Regions from separate parts of the Microbacterium sp. AR7-10 genome, predicted to be linked through region 2. Evidence: riboswitches for the same ligand, from Rfam matches in the RefSeq annotation. Region 2 holds a riboswitch; the other holds the start of a gene.

Region 1 (4,409 bases), on a different contig from region 2:
GCCCGATCCATCCGCGTCGATCCTGACCGAAGGTGGGCTCATCGAGCACGAGCACCTGCGGAGCGGCCGCCAGCACGGTCGCCACCGACAGCCGCCGCTTCTGTCCGCCGCTGAGCGTGAACGGATTCGCGAGCGCGAGCGGAGCGAGGTGCAGGCGCTCGAGAAGGTCGTCGACGACCGCATCGACCTGCGTGTCAGACAGCCGGAGCGCCCGGGGACCGACGGCCAGCTCGTCGCGCAGAGTCCGGGCGAGGAACTGGTGCTCCGGCTCCTGGAAGACGGTTCCGATCCGGGTCAGCAGCTCACGCGACCTCCAGCGCGAGGGCCGGCGGCCGGATCGGCCGGCCAGGTCGGGTGCGGCGAGCACCGTTCCCTGCAGTTCCGGCAGCAGACCCGCGAGGGTGAGCGCGAGCGTGGACTTGCCGGCACCGTTGGGTCCGGTGACGACCGTCGCCGCCGCGCGCGGTATCCGCAGCTCGAGTCTGCTCTGCACGGCGGTGCGACCGTCACGCGACACGGCGAGATCGGCCGTCTCGAGCACCGCGCCCGTCACGGGATCGGCGGACGGGAGCACCGGCACATCGATGTCGTGGTGGGGCACCCACACTCCCGCATCGGCGAGCGCATCGCCGTGCTGCGCGAACACGACCGCGGGCGGACCGTCTGCGAGCAGGCCGCCGTCGGCGGCGAGCACGATGACGCGGGTCAGCAGGTCGAGCCATATCTCGGTGCGGTGCTCGACGACGACGAACGTGGCGCCGGTGGCATCCAGCGCCCTGCCGACGCTGTCGCGCACCTCCCGCACCCCGGTCGGGTCGAGGTTCGCGGTCGGCTCGTCGAGCAGCAGCAGACCGGGCTGCATCGCGAGGACGCCGGCCAGCGCGAGGCGCTGCTTCTGGCCACCCGAGAGGGCCTTCGTGGGACGATCCAGCGGCACATCGAGACCGACGGACTCGAGCGCCGACGCGACGCGGCCGGGGATCTCGTCTGCCGGCACGCCGAGGTTCTCGCAGCCGAAGGCCACGTCATCGCCGACCTTCGACAGCACGACCCCGGCGTCCGGGTCCTGCAGCACCAGGCCGATCCGCCCTCGCTGCGTCTCGGGCGCGGCCCCGTCGACGAGCAGCGCACCGGTGCGCTCGCCCTCATCAGCGTCGCCGAGCACGCCGGCGAGGCCTGCGAGCAGCGTCGATTTGCCCGCACCCGAAGCACCCAGCAGCAGCACCCGCTCGCCGGGCTCGATGGTGAACGAGACGTCGCTGACCGCGGGCAGCCTTCGGCCGGCGTAGCGCCAGCCCCACCCGTTCGCAGTGACGCGAGCCGGAGACGACACGCTCAGACCTCCTGGCGCACTTCCCGGCCGGCCGCGAACCGGCTCAGCGCCCCCGTCGAGGCGAGCGCGCGCACGAGCAGCCAGCCGACCACGCCGGCCAGCAGCGCACCCGAGATGACGAGCGCACCGAGGTAGATCGCGTTGAACTCGATGCTCTTGAGGAAGTTCGGCGACGAGCCGTAGAACATCTCGAAGACCCACGCGGCCACCGCCGCACCCACGCCCGAGAGGGCGGCGACGACGATGCCGAACCGGCGGTAGAGGAACAGCGCGAAGATCAGTTCGGCGCCGAGACCCTGCACGAGCCCGGAGAGCACCGTAGACACGCCCCACACGTTGCCGATGAGCATGGAGATGATCGCGGCGATCAGCTCGACGACGAGAGCGGCGCCGGGCTTGCGGATCACGAGTCCGCCGATGACGCCGCCGATCAGCCAGATGCCGACGGCGATGCCGCCGAATCCGGGGGTCAGGGCGTCGGCGGCCCCGAACCAGGCGCCGCCGATGATGTTCCAGCCCCAGAACAGCAGGCCGATCGCGACGCCGAGCACGGCGGCGACGACGATGTCGACGACGCGCCAGCGCAGGTTGCGAGCGGCGGGTGCGGGGGTGGTCTGCGCGGTGGACGCGGACATGGACGTGCTCATCTGAACTCCTCCCTGCGCCGGCATGATCCGGATCAGGTTCGACGGTCGAAGCGCGGATCGCTTCCTCTCAGCCCGGCTGTCCGGACTCCCGTGGTGATGGCACGATCATAGCCCCGGTCGCCACCATCCGGGGCGGGCGTTTCGTTCCGTGAAACACCGGGCTGTAGCGTGGTCGCGTGACACCTCCCCCCAAGTCGACGACGCCGGCGACGCGCCGTGCCGTGCGCGAGCGCACTCGCGCACGCGCCGAGCATCCCTCCGCCGGTGCGGCGGCGCTTCCCGCGTTCGGCGAGAGCCTCGGACCGGAGCGGTTCGCCGTCGAGGATGCTGCGGCTGCGGATGCCACCGACGCGGCGCTGACGACCGCGGAGCCCGCGGGAACCCGCTCCCGCGCAGCCGAGGAGCCCCGCGGAGCCGAGGAGTCGCACACGGGCGGTGAGTCTCAGACGGAGTGGGCGGACGCCACCCGCCCGCCCACAGCACTGACCTGGTTGGAGCCGTCCGACCTGCTCGACGAGCACGCCCGGGGGGCGCAGCCGCGCGACCTCTTCGCCGGCGCCCGGCTCACCCCGGAGTGGCGTCGTCCTCGCGTGCTCCTGCCGCTCGGCTTCGTCCTCGCGCTGTGCGGCGCGTACGTCTCGACCATGCTGCTGTGGCCGCTGGACGAGGTGGCGCCGGTGGTCGAGGCATCCACCATCGAGATCGCTCCCGCTCCGGCCGCGACCATGACGTGGCCCACCACGGGCAGTGCGGCCGTGGGCATCCAGGGCATGACACCGGTCGCGTCCACCGCGTCGGCCGGCGAGATCGCGAGCATCTCGAAGGTGGTCAGCGTGATGATGGTGCTCGACGAGCTGCCACTGAAGGTCGGCGAGCAGGGCCCGAGCTTCGCCTTCACCCTCGCGGACGCCCGCGAGTTCTGGCGCTACCGCAGCATGGATCAGTCGTCGCTCGATGTGCCGGTCGGCGGCAGCCTGACCGAGTATCAGATGCTGCAGGGCGTCATGCTGGGCTCGGCGAACAACTACATCGACCGCCTCGCGAAGGAGATCTGGGGCTCGCAGCGCGGGTTCGCCGAGGCGTCGGCGAAGTGGCTCAGCGACCGCGGCATCGAGGGCGTCACCCTCGCCTCCCCCTCGGGTTTCAGCGAAGCGAATGTGGCGCCGCCCGCAGCGCTGATCCAGATCGCCGAGCTCGCGATGGCGAATCCCGTCTTCGCTGAGATCGTCGCCACCCGCTCGGCCGACATCTCCGGTGCGGGTGTGGTCACCAACACCAACCAGATGCTCGACGACCCGGGCGTGGTCGGGGTGAAGACGGGGACGCTCACCCGCTGGCACCTGCTCACCGCGAAGGATGTCGCGTTCGGCGACACCACCGTGCGCCTGTACACCTCGGTGCTCGGGCAGGTCGGGAACACTGAGCGGTTGGATGCGACCCGTCAGCTTCTGTCCGAGATGGAGACGACGCTCGCCGAGCAGCCGCCGTCCGTTCCCTCGCGAACCGTGGTCGGCCGAGTCAGCACCGAGTGGGGCGATCGCGTCGACGTGGTGACGGATGCCGACGCGCGCGTGCTGCTCTGGAACGGCTCCGACGCGTCGGCCACGACCTCGTTCTCGCTCGGCGACAAGAGGTCAGCGGGCGCCGAGGTCGGCACCCTCACCGTCGAGGGCCCCATCGGCACCGCGACCGCCTCGGTCTCGCTCGCCGACGACATCACCCAGCCGAGTGCCTGGTGGCGACTGACCCACCCGCTCGCGCTCCTCGGCCTCGACAACGACTGACCGCCCCGCCGACGGGGCGCCGACGGACAGCCGAGCACCCCGCGGGATCAGCCGCGTTCGGGGTCGGATGCCGTCGACTCGGCCTCCTTCACCGCTTCGCCGAGCTGGCGGGTGTCAGGGGCGGCGATGACCTTCTGCTCGACGATCGCCTCGCGCTCATCGTGCGCGTCTTCGGCGACGATCACGGGCACAGAGCCTGTGATCGCCTCCTCGGCGTCGATGTCGGTCGCCGCCTGCTCGAACTGCGACTGGTACAGCCGCCAGTACGCGCCGCGGCGGGCGATCAGCTCGTCGTGGTCGCCCTGCTCGACGATGTCACCGTGCTCCATCACCAGGATGAGGTCGGCGTCGCGGATGGTCGACAGGCGATGGGCGATCACGAACGACGTGCGCCCCTCGCGAAGCGCCGCCATCGCCTGCTGCAGCAGCAGCTCGGTGCGGGTGTCGACCGCGCTCGTCGCCTCGTCGAGGATGAGGATCGACGGCTGCGACACGAAGGCGCGGGCGATGGTGATCAGCTGACGCTCACCCGCCGAGACGTTCGAGGCGTCTTCGTCGAGCACGGTCTCGTAGCCCTCGGGCAGCGAGTGCACGAACCGGTCGACGTAGGTCGCCTCGGCCGCGGCGACGATCTGCTCGTCGGTG
Region 2 (4,409 bases):
GCCCTGCACGTCGAGGATCTGCTGATCACGGACGGCTCCGGACCCATCGGTCTCGCCGGTGTCATGGGCGGCGGCACGACCGAGATGAGCGATGAGACCCGCAACGTGCTCATCGAGGCGGCGACCTTCGACCCCGTCACGATCGCCCGCACCGCCCGGCGCCACAAGCTCCCCAGCGAGGCATCCAAGCGCTTCGAGCGCGGAGTGGACCCGCTGATCCCGTTCGTCGCCGCTCGCCGCGTGGCCGATCTGATGGTCGAGCTCGCCGGCGGAACGCTGACCGATGAGGGCGGCGCCCTCTACGCCGAGGTCGAGATCGCGGGCATCGACCTGCCCCGCGGCTTCACGCAGGGTGTCGTGGGGGTCGACTACACGGATGAGGAGATCGTCAGCGCGCTCGAGATGATCGGCGCCGAGGTGACCCCTGCGACAGGCTCGGGAGCCCCGGCACAGGGGTGGTTCGTCATCCCGCCGAGCTGGCGACGCGACCTGACCGACAAGTGGACCCTGGTCGAGGAGGTCGCGCGGATCCACGGGCTCGACCGCATCCCCTCGATCCTGCCGACCCCGCCGTCCGGGCGCGGATACACCGCGCTGCAGATCGGGCGCACGCGCGTGGCGGATGCGCTCGCCGCGGCGGGCTTCGTCGAGACTCCGTCGTTCCCGTTCACCACCGAGCAGCACAACGATCTGCACGGCTCGGCGAGCGGCGCGCACCTGCCCAGCATCCGTCTGGCCAACGCTCTCGACGGTCAGGCGCCGTTCCTGCGCCGCTCGCTCGTGCCCGGCCTCCTGCAGACCGCGCACCGCAACATCTCGCGCGGGCTGGTCGACCTGGCGCTGTTCGAGGTCGGCTCGGTGTTCGCGCCGGAAGACGGCGTCGCGTACGGCACCGACGTCGTCCCGCCGCTGGGCCAGCGTCCGTCCGACGAGACGCTCGCCGAGCTCAACGCGTCGATCCCGCCGCAGCCGCGCCTCGTCTCGGCGCTGCTGACGGGCAACATCACCCCTCGGCAGCCGGGGCGTGCGGCCGAGCACGTCGATCTCTCCGATGCGCTCGATGCGGTCCGCGTCATCGCGGTGGCCGCGGGTGTGGAGATCGACGTCGAGCAGACACAGCGCGCGGCACTGCATCCGGGTCGCGCGGGGGCATTGAGCGTGTCGGGCGAGCAGGTCGGGTACGTCGGCGAGCTGCACCCGCAGGTCTCGGCGGATGCCGATCTCCCCGGTCGCGCGTACGTGCTCGAGCTCGACCTCGATCGCGTGCTGACGCTCGCCGGGCACCGGGTCGTGGCCGAGTCGCTGTCGACGTTCCCCGCCGCGACGCAGGACGTCTCGCTGGTCGTCGGCGTCGAGGTGCCGGCGTCAGAGGTGCGCACGGCGCTCGTGGAGGGCGCAGGCGATCTGCTGGAGTCGGCGCGGCTCGTCGACGACTACCGCGGCGAGGGCCTCGGGGAGGGGCAGAAGAGCCTGAGCTTCGCCCTGCGCTTCCGGGCATCCGATCGCACCCTGACCGCGGCCGAGGCGACCGAGGCGAAGCTCGCCGGCGTGGCCGTCGCCGCGGAGCGCTTCGGGGCGACCATCCGCGACTGACCGCACGACGCCCCCGGAGCCGACCGGCTCCGGGGGCGTCGTCGTCTGCTCTGAGCGGAATCCCTTCCCCTCTTCGTGCACCGGTGCTGTCATGGCCGGATGGATCAGGTGCTCGTGCTCGGCGGAACAGGATGGCTCTCGGGGCGGATCGCACAGCGGTGGCGGGATGCCGGTGCGGAGGTGACCTGTCTGGCGCGGGGCGAGCGCCCCGCGCCGGACGGCACCGTGCTGTGCCGCGGCGATCGGGACGACCCCGGTGTCTACGACCCGCTCGCCGAGCAGCACTGGATCGAGGTGGTCGACGTCTCCTCGCGCGCCGATCACGTCACCGCGGCGCTCGCCGCGCTCGGCGACCGCGCCGATCACTGGACGTACGTGTCGTCCCTGTCGGTGTACGCGGACGACGTGACGGACGTGCTCGACGAGTCGGGTCTGCGTCACGCGCCGGCCCAGCGCGGCGACGCGTACGACTACGGTGCGCAGAAGGTCGCTGCGGAAGACGCCGTGACGGCGCTGGTCGAGAACGCGCTGATCGTGCGCCCTGGACTCATCGTCGGCGCGGGCGACCCGAGCGACCGCTTCGGGTACTGGCCGGCGGCTTTCGCCCGGGCGGGGAGCGAGCCCGTGCTGGTGCCCGAATCGGCCGACCGCTCCGTGCAGGTGGTCGACGTCGACGACCTGGCTGACGTCGTCGTCGGTGAGCTCGGGCAAGGGGTCATGAACGCCATCGGAGACGTGCATCCGCTCGCCGAGCTGCTCAGCCGCATCCGTGCCGGGGCGGGACACACCGGGGAGCTGCGGGAGGCGAGCGACGAGTGGCTGGAGGGGCACGGCGTGCAGTACTGGATGGGGGAGAGGTCGCTTCCTCTCTGGCTGCCCGCCGACATGCCCGGCTTCATGCGCCGTGACAGTTCCGCCTACCGGGCGGCCGGAGGGGTGCACCGCCCGCTCGACGAGACGATCCGCGCGGTTCTCGACGACGAGCGCACCAGGGGTCTGGACCGTGCGCGCCGCGCGGGCCTGAGTCGCGCGGACGAGCTCGCTCTCCTCGCCCAGCTGACGTCGCCCAGCTGAGTCGCCCTGACATGTCGCCCTGACACGGAGCGTCATTCCGGCCGCCCCGGTCGGTGTCCTCGCTAGACTCGCGGGCAGTGACACGGGGTGCCGCATCCGCGGCTGAGATCACACCCGTCGAACCTGATCTAGTTCGTACTAGCGAAGGGATGTCGCCCATGTGCGATCCGCTGCGTCCATCCGTCCGTATCCCGGCGGTCTCCGCCGAGCTTCTCACCCGTGTGCGGCAGATACCGCCGCTCACGCACTGCATCACGAACACCGTCGTCACGGGCTTCACCGCGAACGTGCTCCTCGCCGCGGGCGCGTCGCCCGCGATGGTGGACATCGTCGGAGAGGCCGGCATGTTCGCCCGGCTGGCCTCGGGTCTGCTGATCAACCTCGGCACCCCGACGCCGGAGCAGCGGGCGGCCAGTCGTGAAGCCGTCGCCGGAGCGAACGACGCGGGCACGCCGTGGGTCCTCGACCCGGTCGCGGTCGGCGCCCTCCCCGTGCGCACCGCCCTCGCCGGCGAGCTGGTGCGGCTGCGGCCGACGGCCGTGCGCGGCAACGCCAGTGAGATCCTCGCGCTGGCCGGCAGCGGCTCGGGCGGGCGAGGGGTGGACGCGCTGGATGACCCGGACGCCGCGCTGGATGCGGCTCGTTCCCTCGCCACCCGCTTCGGCGCCGTGGTCGCCGTCTCCGGGCCGGTCGATCTCCTCACCGACGGCACGCGCGTCATCCGGGTCGCGAACGGGGATGCACTGCTCACCCGCGTGACCGGCGGCGGCTGCGCCCTCGGGGCGCTCATGGCCGCCTTCCTCGGCGCTGCGCGTGACACCGACGCGGACGCCCTGGAGGCGGTCGCGGCGGCCACGCTCGTCTACACCCTGGCAGCCGAGCACGCGGCTCGCGTCGCCGACGGGCCCGGCAGCTTCGCGGTCGGCCTGCTCGATGCCCTCGCCGGAATCGACCCGACCGACATCGCCGCCGAGGCGCGGGTCGAGCAGCACGATGCGCCCGTCGAGGAGGTCGCGAGATGACCCGTGACCTGTCTATCCATCTGGTGACCGACTCCGCCCTGTGCGGCGAACGCGGTGTCGTCGACACGGTCCGCGAGGCCGTCGCCGGGGGCGTGAGCGTGGTGCAGCTGCGAGACAAGAGCGCCTCGGACGCGTCGGTGATCGAGCAGCTCATCGCCCTCAGCGACGTGATCGACGGCCGCGCGGCGCTCGTCGTCGACGACCGGATCGACGCGGCTCTCGAGGCGCGACGGCGGGGAGCGCGAGTCGACGGAGCGCATGTCGGGCAATCGGACATGCCGGTCGCCGAGGCGCGGCGTCTGCTCGGACCCGACGCGCTGATCGGACTCACCGCGAACACGTCCGCTCACCTCGCCGCCGTGCGCGCGCTGCCCGCCGCGACCGTCGACTATGTCGGCATCGGAGTGATCCGACCCACCAGCACCAAGCCGGACCACCCGCCTGCTCTCGGCCTCGACGGATTTGCCGCGCTCGCCGCCGAGAGCCCGGTGCCGGTCGTGGCGATCGGCGGCATCCGGACCGACGACGTCGCCGCGCTGCGCCAGGCGGGGGCGGCAGGGGTCGCCGTCGTCTCCGCCGTCTGCGCCGCGCCCGACGCCCGTCGCGCGGCGCGCGAACTCCGGCGTCGGTGGACAGGGCGCACCGTCCCGCGCGTGCTCAGCATCGCCGGCAGCGATCCCTCCGGCGGCGCGGGGATCCAGGCCGACCTCAAGTCGATCG

What was found. A riboswitch is a leader RNA that binds a small molecule or an ion and turns the genes downstream of it on or off. The one in region 2 is predicted to bind thiamine pyrophosphate.
Region 1: linked by a shared signal. The riboswitch ahead of BFN01_RS13265 (ECF transporter S component) and the one ahead of thiM (hydroxyethylthiazole kinase) in region 2 are both predicted to bind thiamine pyrophosphate.

What each region holds. Positions count from the first base shown of each region.
Region 1 is NZ_MJIR01000100.1:19,344-23,752, forward strand. It holds gene BFN01_RS13260 (ABC transporter ATP-binding protein) at 1-1,333, opposite strand, end outside; gene BFN01_RS13265 (ECF transporter S component) at 1,336-1,980, opposite strand; TPP riboswitch at 1,973-2,082, opposite strand; gene BFN01_RS13270 (D-alanyl-D-alanine carboxypeptidase) at 2,157-3,764, shown strand; gene BFN01_RS13275 (ABC transporter ATP-binding protein) at 3,812-4,409, opposite strand, start outside.
Region 2 is NZ_MJIR01000063.1:27,372-31,780, forward strand. It holds gene pheT (phenylalanine--tRNA ligase subunit beta) at 1-1,593, shown strand, start outside; gene BFN01_RS08940 (NAD-dependent epimerase/dehydratase family protein) at 1,693-2,667, shown strand; TPP riboswitch at 2,741-2,834, shown strand; gene thiM (hydroxyethylthiazole kinase) at 2,826-3,689, shown strand; gene BFN01_RS08950 (bifunctional hydroxymethylpyrimidine kinase/phosphomethylpyrimidine kinase) at 3,686-4,409, shown strand, end outside.